Regions from separate parts of the Suilimivivens sp. genome, predicted to be linked through region 1. Evidence: predicted binding sites of a transcription regulator. Region 1 holds the regulator's gene; the other holds the start of a gene.
What was found. The regulator HrcA, encoded in region 1, represses chaperone genes, less so after heat shock. The targets are predictions, from matches to a motif close to TGTTAGCACTCNNNNNNNNNGAGTGCTAACA.
Positions count from the first base shown of each region.

Region 1 (5,283 bases):
GAGCCTTTTCTGTCTGGAATACGAAGGAATCTGCCTCGTTACGTGTATCAATGGCTTCCTTTCTCTTCTTATCCTGTGCTTCAAACTCAGCGGCTTCCTTAACAGCCTTATCAATTTCAGCATCTGACATGTTGGAGCCTGCTGTAATGGTAATGTGCTGTTCCTTACCTGTACCAAGATCCTTTGCAGATACATTTACAATACCGTTTGCATCGATATCAAAGGTAACCTCGATCTGCGGAACACCTCTCATTGCCGGAGGGATACCATCCAGTCTGAACTGTCCAAGAGACTTGTTATCTCTTGCAAACTGTCTTTCACCCTGTACAACGTTGATATCAACGGCTGTCTGGTTATCTGCTGCAGTAGAGAAGATCTGGCTCTTCTTGGTAGGAATTGTTGTATTTCTCTCAATCAGCCTTGTTGCAATACCACCCATAGTCTCAATGGAAAGAGAAAGGGGTGTTACATCCAGAAGCAGGATCTCACCTGCACCGGCATCGCCTGCCAGCTTACCGCCCTGGATAGAAGCACCAAGTGCTACACACTCATCAGGGTTCAGGCTCTTGCTGGGTTCTTTGCCTGTTAACTGTCTTACCTTATCCTGTACAGCAGGAATACGTGTGGAACCACCTACCAGTAATACCTGACCTAAATCTGCATTGGTAATTCCAGCATCCTTCATAGCGTTCTGAACAGGGATTGCTGTTCTCTCTACAAGCTCATGTGTCAGTTCATCAAACTTAGCTCTTGTAAGGTTCATATCAAAGTGCTTCGGTCCTTCAGCAGTTGCTGTGATGAAAGGCAGGTTGATATTGGTTGTTGTTGCGGAAGACAGCTCCTTCTTTGCCTTCTCTGCAGCTTCCTTTAATCTCTGAAGTGCCATCTTGTCATTTGACAGATCCACACCCTCTGCTTTCTTGAACTCGTCGATCATCCACTGTGTCAGTCTGTTATCAAAGTCATCACCGCCAAGGTGTGTATCACCGTTTGTAGCAAGAACTTCGATGACACCGTCACCGATCTCAATGATGGAAACATCGAAGGTACCACCACCAAGGTCATAAACCATGATCTTCTGCTCTTTTTCATTATCAAGTCCATAAGCCAGTGCTGCTGCTGTAGGCTCGTTGATGATACGCTTTACATCAAGACCAGCGATCTTACCTGCATCCTTGGTTGCCTGACGCTGTGCATCATTGAAGTACGCGGGAACAGTGATAACTGCCTCTGTTACCTTCTCACCAAGGTAGCTCTCAGCATCTGCTTTCAGCTTCTGAAGGATCATAGCTGAAATCTGCTGAGGAGAATACTTCTTACCATTAATTGTACGTCCTCTGTCAGTACCCATATCTCTCTTAATAGAAGAAATGGTGTTCTCTGCATTAGTAACTGCCTGACGCTTTGCAGGCTCACCGATCAGTCTCTCTCCTGTCTTTGTGAATGCTACGACAGAGGGAGTTGTTCTTGCGCCTTCTGCGTTGGCGATAACGGTGGGCTTACCACCTTCCATAACTGCTACGCAGCTGTTTGTTGTACCTAAGTCAATACCAATGATCTTACTCATAATTCTCTCCTCCTGAAAGTTTAATCTCTTTTATTGTTCTGTTACATTGAAAAATAACTGTGATTCCTTTATTATGCAACTACTGCTACCATACTGTGCCTTACTACAGCATCTCTGTAAGTATAGCCCTTTAAAAGCTCCTGAGCGATCACGCCGGACTCATACTCATCGCTTTCTACCTGCATCACTGCATTGTGCAGTGCCGGGTCAAATTCCTCTCCCACTGCCGGTATGACCTTTACCTCCATCTTGTCAAGCTCTGTCATGAGCTGTCTGTAGATCATCTCCATACCTTCTGCAAAAGGAGTACCCTTCTCCTCTTCCGGGATCGTGGCCAGACCTCTTTCGAAGTTATCTACCACGGGAAGGATCTTCTCGATCACACTTTTCGCACCGGTTTCAAACATGGCTGTCTTTTCCTTGTCGGTACGCTTACGGAAGTTATCAAATTCAGCCATCTGGCGTCTGACCTTATCCTCCAGCTCTTCGATCTTCTCCTTCATGGCATCCTGCTTCTTGTCTGCCTTCTGTTTCTTCTTGAAAGCCTTCTTATCTTCTTTGGCTTCCTCTTCCTGCACTTTTTCTGTCTCTTCAGAAGCTTCTTCCACTTCTGCTTCTGTTTCCTCTGCAGGTGTCTCCGGTTCCTCTTCCGGTGTTTCTATTTCAATTTCTTTCTTAATATCCTTTTCATCTGCCATCTGCTTCATTCCTCTCCTTGCTACGTCTTTTTATTGTAAAGCTCATCAAGCTGATGCGTAATGGTCTTCAGAGTTCCAATTACCTTATCGTAGTCCATACGCTTTGGTCCGATAATTCCTATCGTACCTCTCATGCCTTCTCCCAGTTCATAGGTAGCAGTTACCACACTGCAGTCCTGCATGGACTGGATCTGAGTCTCGTTTCCAATATAAACCTGAATGCCTGTTTCATTATTATCAGAAAGGCTGTCCTGTACAAGCTCTGTCAGCTTCTCCTTCTCTTCGAAGGTGTTGATCAGCTCACTCGCCTTCTGCTGGTCTGCAAGCTCAGGATACCTGAAAATATTATTGGCTCCGCTTGTATAGATCTCAAGATCCTCTTCCTCTTTGATCCCTTCTGCAAGCGCATCTACCACGTCTCCGACGATGGTACTGTGTATGCCTGCCTGCTGTTTCATCCTTGTGATCATCGGAAGATTGATCTCCTCCGGCGCCAGACCGCTTAAATGTGTATTCAGCAGGATGTTCAGCTTCAGAAGTGTTTCATCATCCAGCTCCTCTGCTACGGGAAGGATATTGTTCTTGATCATGTTACCTTCCATAACGATCACAGCAAGCAGCTGATTCTTATCTACTCTGGAAAGCTGCAGGAATTTGATCTTGTTCTTATGAACTGCCGGTGCCGAGATCATGGAGGCATAGTTGGTATTCACCGCCAGAAGCTTTGCTACCTGCTTCAGCAGATTATCCATCTTGTCTTCCTTCTCCAGAATGAGCTCCTTCAGTTCTTCCAGTTCCTTATCCTTCTTCTCCATCATGGTATCCACATATAAGCGGTATCCCTTATCAGAAGGAATTCTTCCTGCGGAGGTATGGGGCTGTAAAATATAACCCATCTCTTCCAGATCAGCCATCTCGTTCCGTATCGTTGCCGAACTAAGATTCAGATCTGTATATTTGGAAATGGTCCTGCTTCCCACCGGTTCCCCGGTTTCCAGGTAATTACGGATAATGGCCTGCATGATCTTAATCTTTCTGTCATCCAGCTGCATATCCGTCATCCCCTTTCCAACTCTTTCTTTTATGGTTGTTAGCACTCAACTCATTAGAGTGCTAATATCTACATAACATAAACTATCACTTACTATGGGTATTGTCAACAGATATAACGAAAATATTTATTAAAAAATTCTAAAGATTATAAAGAAAAACCCTGCAGGAAAATCCTGCAGGATTTCTAATTTTTCTCTTATATTCCGGTCTTTAAGATCAGTCGCCGGATCTTCTTTCGCTGTACGATATCTTACTTTAGATAAAGAAGCTTCCTGTAATACTGCCGTTTACAACGAAGTATGTAGTATTCTCTTCAGGCTTTACATAAAGCTCTACATTCCTGATATCTTCTTCTCTTCCGTTCATGTCATATTTCCATACATCCCTGAAGATCTTCATCAGATCATCCGGTGTATAGGACTTGCCGCTGAACTGGAAGTTTACGGTTTCTTCTACTTCAGCTGTCTTCTTAACAGGTGCTTTCTTCTCTGCCTTGGCTGCTGGTGCTGCCTTCTTTACTTCAGCTTTCTTTGCAGGTGCCTTCTTCGCAGGTGCTTTCTTCTCTGCCTTGGCTGCCGGCGCTGCCTTCTTTACTTCAGCCTTCTTTGCTTCAACCTCTTTAACAGGTGCTGCTGCCTTGACCTCAGGCTTCTTCTCTTCTGCTGCCTTGGCTGCTGGTGCTGCCTTGGCGACTACCTTTGCTGTTGTCTTCTTAACTTCTTCCATAACAATGACTCCTTTCACACAAGAGCAGATCTCTCATGTCAATCAGCCGGTGAAAGCAGATACGCTGGCACACGTAAGGGTTCTCACCCGCATGAATTAGTATCTATATCATGATGAAAGTGTACTCCATAATTGAAATCCTGTCAACTTTCAGGCAGATAAGCCAAAATACAGAAGTACCAGGATGCCTAAAACAATACGATACCAGCCAAAAACCTTAAAGTCATGCTTCTTGATATAGCCCATCAGAAACCGCAGTACAAACACAGAGACAATAAACGATACCACCGTGCCGGTGAGCAGGCATGCCATTTCCATACCACTGAAGTCAAAGCCAAATTTTACTACCTTCAGAAGGCTTGCACCAAACATGACTGGGATCGCCAGGAAAAAGGTAAACTCTGCCGCTACCGTTCTGGAAATACCGATCATGATCGCACCAAGGATAGTAGCTCCGGATCTGGATGTACCTGGAAGCGCTGCTGCCACAAGCTGACACAGACCAATGATCAGTGCATCCCTGTAGGTTAGCTGGGTTAGCTTTGTTGTCACCGGTGTCCGGTTCTTATTCCAGTTCTCGATCACGATAAACAGAATACCTACAAGGACCAGCATCACAGCGACCACGATCACCTGTACAGTCACACCGCTTTCTCCGATTTCCTTTTCAAAAGCAGCACTGACCATATCATCAAAAAGAAGTCCGTAGATCACTGCCGGGATACAGGCCACTACGATCTTGACCCACATCCAGAAGGCATCCATGCTCAGCGCCACATTTCCCACTGCCGGATCTTTGGCGCTCTTCACGATGCCACCTTTTCTGGAGCGGAGATTCTTTTTGCTGTAGAAAGGCCAGATCTTATTCCAGAACAGAACCACAACTGCCAGAATGGCTCCAAGCTGGATGACCACATCAAACATCTGGAAAAATCCATCACTGGTCTCCTGAAACGGGATCAGCCTTTCTACCAGGATCAGGTGTCCGGTACTGCTGATCGGCAGCCATTCCGTGATGCCTTCCACGATTCCGTAGACGATTGCCTTTATGATCTCTAACATTTTGTTTCTCCCTTCAGGTATTCCATCAGTCTGTCATAATTTTTTTCTGCATCTGCATAGCCGGTCTCATACAGCTTCTGCAGTTTTCCTCTGTCCTTCTCAATCCTTCCCACACCACTTGGAAGCTGTGGTCTTAAAACAAAGGCCCTGCCTTCCTTTTCCTGTTCCTCCAGATAA
Region 1 is NZ_JAXXXI010000004.1:54,387-59,669, reverse strand. It holds gene dnaK (molecular chaperone DnaK) at 1-1,567, opposite strand, end outside; gene grpE (nucleotide exchange factor GrpE) at 1,639-2,265, opposite strand; gene hrcA (heat-inducible transcriptional repressor HrcA) at 2,286-3,317, opposite strand; gene WJQ40_RS00585 (DUF6465 family protein) at 3,574-4,044, opposite strand; gene WJQ40_RS00580 (undecaprenyl-diphosphate phosphatase) at 4,195-5,106, opposite strand; gene WJQ40_RS00575 (patatin family protein) at 5,100-5,283, opposite strand, start outside.

Region 2 (5,283 bases), on a different contig from region 1:
ATATTTCCAATGGGCAGCAATACCATATTCTGCTGCCTTGTGCATTTCAAAGGTACGGATCTGTATTTCGAAAGGCTGTCCATTGGAACCGATCAGTGTGGTATGCAATGACTGATACATATTTTCCTTTGGCATGGCAATATAATCCTTAAAACGTCCTGGAATGGGTTTATACATCTCATGGATCACACCAAGCGCCGCATAGCAGTCCTTTACCGTATCTACAATGATCCTGACAGCAAACAGATCATAGATCTGGTCAATTGTCTTGTTCTGATTCTTCATTTTTTTGTAGATACTGAAAAAGTGCTTGACTCTTCCATCAATCTGCGCCTTAATTCCAGCATTCTTTATATGCTCACTGACTTCGTCAACAATGCTTTGGATATATTTCTCCCGGACACTCTTTCTGACTGCGATCTTGTCTACCAGGTCATAATATGCCTCCGGCTCCAGATATTTCAGAGAAAGGTCATCCAGCTCTACCTTTATTTTGGAAATACCGAGTCTCTGTGCAATGGGTGCGTAAATTTCCAGCGTTTCTCTGGCAATCCTCTGCTGGCTCTCCGGCTTCTGATACTGAAGTGTCCGCATATTGTGAAGACGGTCTGCCAGCTTGATCAGGATCACACGGATATCCTTGGCCATGGCAAGAAACATCTTCCGGAGGTTCTCTGCCTGCATCTCCAGACGATCCGGTTTGTCTCCGTCCCGCATGAACTGCAGCTTCTGCAGCTTGGTCACACCATCTACAAGAAGTGCCACCTCATCTCCGAACTGCTCCCGGATCTCATCCTCTGTCATAACAGTGTCTTCTACCACATCATGTAAAAGACCGGCCGCAATGGTTTCCTTGTCCATCTCGAGATCCGCCAGTATGATTGCCACATACAGGGGATGAATGATATAAGGCTCACCGGACTTTCTGAGCTGATCCTTATGTGCCTCGGAAGCTACCTTATACGCCTTTTCGATCAGTGAAATATCATCCGAAGGGTGATATTTTTTTACACGGAGGATCAGATCCTCATAAAGCTGCTCCGGGCTTTGATATTGTATGGACTCTATTCTGCCGTCATCCAGCACAAGTTCCTTTTTCTCTGACATACACGCACACCTCTGTCGCTCTGTGTTCCCTTTTAGCATATTCTTAATTATTATATATTTTTTCTGTTCTGACGTCAATTGCCCGATAGACAGGAGGAACGTAAAAAAGCGGATCATCCATTTGGACAATCCGCTCTTTGTAAACTCGCAAATCCGTGCTGACGCACTTGTTACATCATTCCGCCCATTCCGGCTCCGCCTGCAGGCATTGCAGGAGTTTCTTCCTTAATGTTCGCAACAACTGATTCTGTTGTCAGTAAGGTAGATGCTACGCTGTTTGCATTCTGCAGTGCGCTTCTTGTAACCTTGGCAGGATCAAGAATACCAGCACTTACCATATCTACATACTCTTCCTTCAGAGCATCAAATCCAACACCAACCTCGGACTCTCTTACCTTGTTGATAATAACGCTTCCTTCCAGACCGGCATTTGCTGCGATGTGGAACAGAGGAGCTTCCAGTGCCTTCAAAACGATCTGTGCACCTGTCTTCTCATCACCCTCCAATGTATCAGCCAGTTTTGCAACTTCCTTGGATGCGTGGATATAAGCAGAACCACCACCACAGATGATACCTTCTTCTACAGCTGCTCTTGTTGCTGCCAGTGCATCCTCAAGACGAAGCTTAGCTTCCTTCATTTCTGTTTCAGTAGCAGCACCTACACGGATAACAGCTACGCCGCCTGCCAGCTTGGCAAGTCTTTCCTGTAATTTCTCTCTGTCGAAATCAGATGTGGTCTCTTCGATCTGACCCTTGATCTGATTGATTCTTGCTGCGATTGCTTCCTTATCGCCTTCACCGTCAACGATAACAGTATTCTCTTTCTGAACCTTAACAGATTTTGCACGGCCAAGCTGATCCATCGTAGTATCCTTCAGTTCAAGACCAAGCTCGGAGCTGATTACCTGACCACCTGTAAGGATTGCGATATCCTCCAGCATAGCTTTTCTTCTGTCGCCATATCCGGGAGCCTTGACAGCTACTACATTGAAAGTACCACGCAGCTTGTTGACGATCAGAGTTGTCAATGCTTCACCCTCTACGTCCTCAGCAATGATCAGCAGCTTTGCACCTGACTGAACGATCTGCTCCAGTAAAGGAAGGATCTCCTGAATATTGGAAATCTTCTTATCTGTGATCAGGATGTAAGGATTGTCAAGAACTGCTTCCATCTTATCCATATCTGTTGCCATATATGCGGAAATATATCCTCTGTCGAACTGCATACCTTCTACAAGGTCGAGCTCTGTCTGCATGGTCTTGCTTTCCTCGATTGTGATAACACCATCTCCGGAAACCTTTTCCATAGCATCTGCTACGAGCTGTCCTACTGTCTCATCACCAGCAGAAATAGCTGCTACTCTTGCGATATGCTCTTTTCCGTTTACCTTGGAGCTCATCTTCCTGATTGCCTCTACAGCAGTCTCAGTGGCCTTCTTCATACCTTTTCTTAAGATGATCGGGTTAGCGCCTGCTGCCAGGTTCTTCATTCCGGCGTTTACCATAGCCTGTGCCAGAACAGTTGCTGTTGTAGTACCATCACCTGCTACGTCATTGGTCTTGGTTGCTACTTCCTTAACAAGCTGTGCACCCATGTTCTCGAATGCATCTTCCAGCTCGATTTCCTTTGCAATGGTAACACCATCATTGGTAATTAACGGAGCACCAAAGGACTTGTCAAGAACAACGTTTCTTCCTTTCGGTCCAAGGGTTACTCTTACTGTATCTGCTAACTGATTTACGCCTGCTTCCAGAGCGGCACGTGCTTCTGCACCATATTTGATTTCCTTTGCCATAATATATCGGCCTCCTTTAACTTTTTCTTTTTTCAATAAGATTACTGGATCACTGCAAGAATATCATTCTGCTTTACGATGATATATTCATCCTCATCAAGCTTTACTTCTGTTCCTGCATATTTGGAATAGATAACCTGATCTCCAACCTTAACTTCCATCTTAACTTCCTTGCCTTCAACTACTCCGCCAGGACCTACGGCAATAACCTCAGCCTGCTGTGGCTTCTCCTTGCTCTGTCCTGGTAAAACGATACCGGATTTGGTAGTTTCTTCTGCCACTAACTGCTTTAAAACAACTCTGTCTCCTAAAGGTACTAATTTCATATGAACTGCCTCCTTAAATTATGTTAACTTAATCATTTTCTTTGTTCTGTTAGCACTCATTTAATTTGAGTGCTAATCACTAAAACCTATATTAATTTTATATGCCTCTGTTTGCAAGCAGTATTACAGTTCGTTTTTAACATCTTTTCTCTTATTATCTCGTTTTTTCTCTTTTTTTCTTTCATTTTCTTATTTTCGTGTCACAGAAATGATTTAATAAATAGTTTATAATTTCCTCTGTCTGAATGCTGTATTCCCCATGCTTAAGCTGCAAAGTGCATCATACTGTCCGTACATTTTCTGTACCTCATTCTCCAGAATATAATAATGCCTGACGTAGGGAATGAGCAGGATCAGCAGGGCAATCTGTCCGTAGGATGCTACCTTTCCTGCCGGAATTTCCTCTACTGCAGAAAGAATCTCATAGATCAGATCTTCATTTAAAGTTGTCATATCCCTCTCCTATCCGCTTCTGTTTTCCTGTATGTATAACAACAGAAAAACGGTATGGCCCCTGCCATACCGTATCCCATATCCTTTCAGAAATGCTTATCTGATATCCGCTTTACTTAGCCTGCTTCAGCCCTTTTCTGAGGCGTTCCTGATATCCCCTCGCATTCTTCACTTCAAATTTGTTATTGAACATTTCGTACTCTGCATCAGAAAGTCTGTCTTCCAGCTTTTCTTCAATATTTGTCTTGATCACATACCCGATCGCTACTGAAGGTGCCAGGATCCTGTCCTCATAGGTATCACAGGCTCTCTGCACTGCTTCCATATATGATTCGGCCTCTTCCTCGGTTGCCATGGGGATAAGTACCCCGAAAGCATCTCCGTCAATCCTTCCGATTATGTAATCCGGACCTGCCTGATTCTTCAGGATCGCCGCCACAGTCTGGATCAGTCTGTCACTTTCCTCATCTCCAAAGTGGTCATTGACAAATTTCCAGTCATTGATGTTCACATTCAGCACGGCGATCGGTACTGCCTCCGACCGGTCAATTGCTTCCATTCTGGTGAGAAAATAATTTCTGTGGTAAACACCTGTCAGCGGATCATCCGTTTCATTCTGGCTGATCTGGCGGCGTCTTTCCTTCAGAAGCCGCTCAAGCTCCTCAAGATAAATACTGGTCTCCCTGCGTTTGTAGGCCTCCTCGCCAAGCTCCTCCAGAAGAGCAACGGTTCTGTCTATCATATCAGAAATCTGTCCACTGTTTTCTGCAGACACGATTTCTTTAATATAAAGATGTCCGATCGTACGGTCCTGTACCCTGATCTTCCGCCCGGGATCATTGACAACATCCGGATAAAACCCCAAAAAGCTGTCCCCGATCACGATCTCCTTTTCTCCGTGTCTTGCCGTCAGAAGGATATTGATCTCCAGCACATCTGCAAGACTCTGCAGATACTCCCTGACGGTATCCATATCGTATAAATGGGAAAATGAATAATTCTTGATATTCTCCCTGATCCTTCTGTCATAAGGTATTGAATGATATCCCATAAGCTGTTCTCTCCCGTAAATCTAATCCCTTTCGTCAAGTATACCGTTTTTGAGATATTTTATCAAGCAATTCTCCAATGAATTTTATGTCCTGCTGACTGATATATCCTACCTTATGATAGGAAAAAGCATTCTCACCCTGACGCACCTCATAACCTCTGTACATCACATCATAAAAACCATAAAAAACAGCCGCTGTGTCTGTAAGGATCTCATTTTCCCAGCTGTCCTTCCTCTTGACCCCACGATAATACAACTTCAGGTGCGTGGCCTCGTGAGCCAGTACAGCAACAAGTGTATCCACCTGATAGGTCTTCTGGATCTCCAGCCTGATCGTGGTAAAGGCAAGATCTGTTTCGATCTCACCTGCCCGGTCTGTCACCGGTGTATGCTGGATCACCAGCTTAATATAGCTGCCGTCCATGCCAAGATGCTCACAGATATCACACAAAAGCTCCTTCAATGCTTCTTCATCTTCTCTATCCTGCTGTAGGCTTTGGATCAGCTCCTTTGGCGGTGTATAGGGTGCAAACGGCTCCTTTTCCTTCTT
Region 2 is NZ_JAXXXI010000045.1:30,236-35,518, reverse strand. It holds gene WJQ40_RS09360 (bifunctional (p)ppGpp synthetase/guanosine-3',5'-bis(diphosphate) 3'-pyrophosphohydrolase) at 1-1,107, opposite strand, end outside; gene groL (chaperonin GroEL) at 1,278-2,903, opposite strand; gene WJQ40_RS09350 (co-chaperone GroES) at 2,945-3,229, opposite strand; gene WJQ40_RS09345 (MGMT family protein) at 3,455-3,682, opposite strand; gene WJQ40_RS09340 (GGDEF domain-containing protein) at 3,795-4,733, opposite strand; gene WJQ40_RS09335 (hypothetical protein) at 4,768-5,283, opposite strand, start outside.
Region 2: a site for HrcA is predicted at 3,277-3,307, ahead of WJQ40_RS09350 (co-chaperone GroES). Genes of this name have one in related genera too.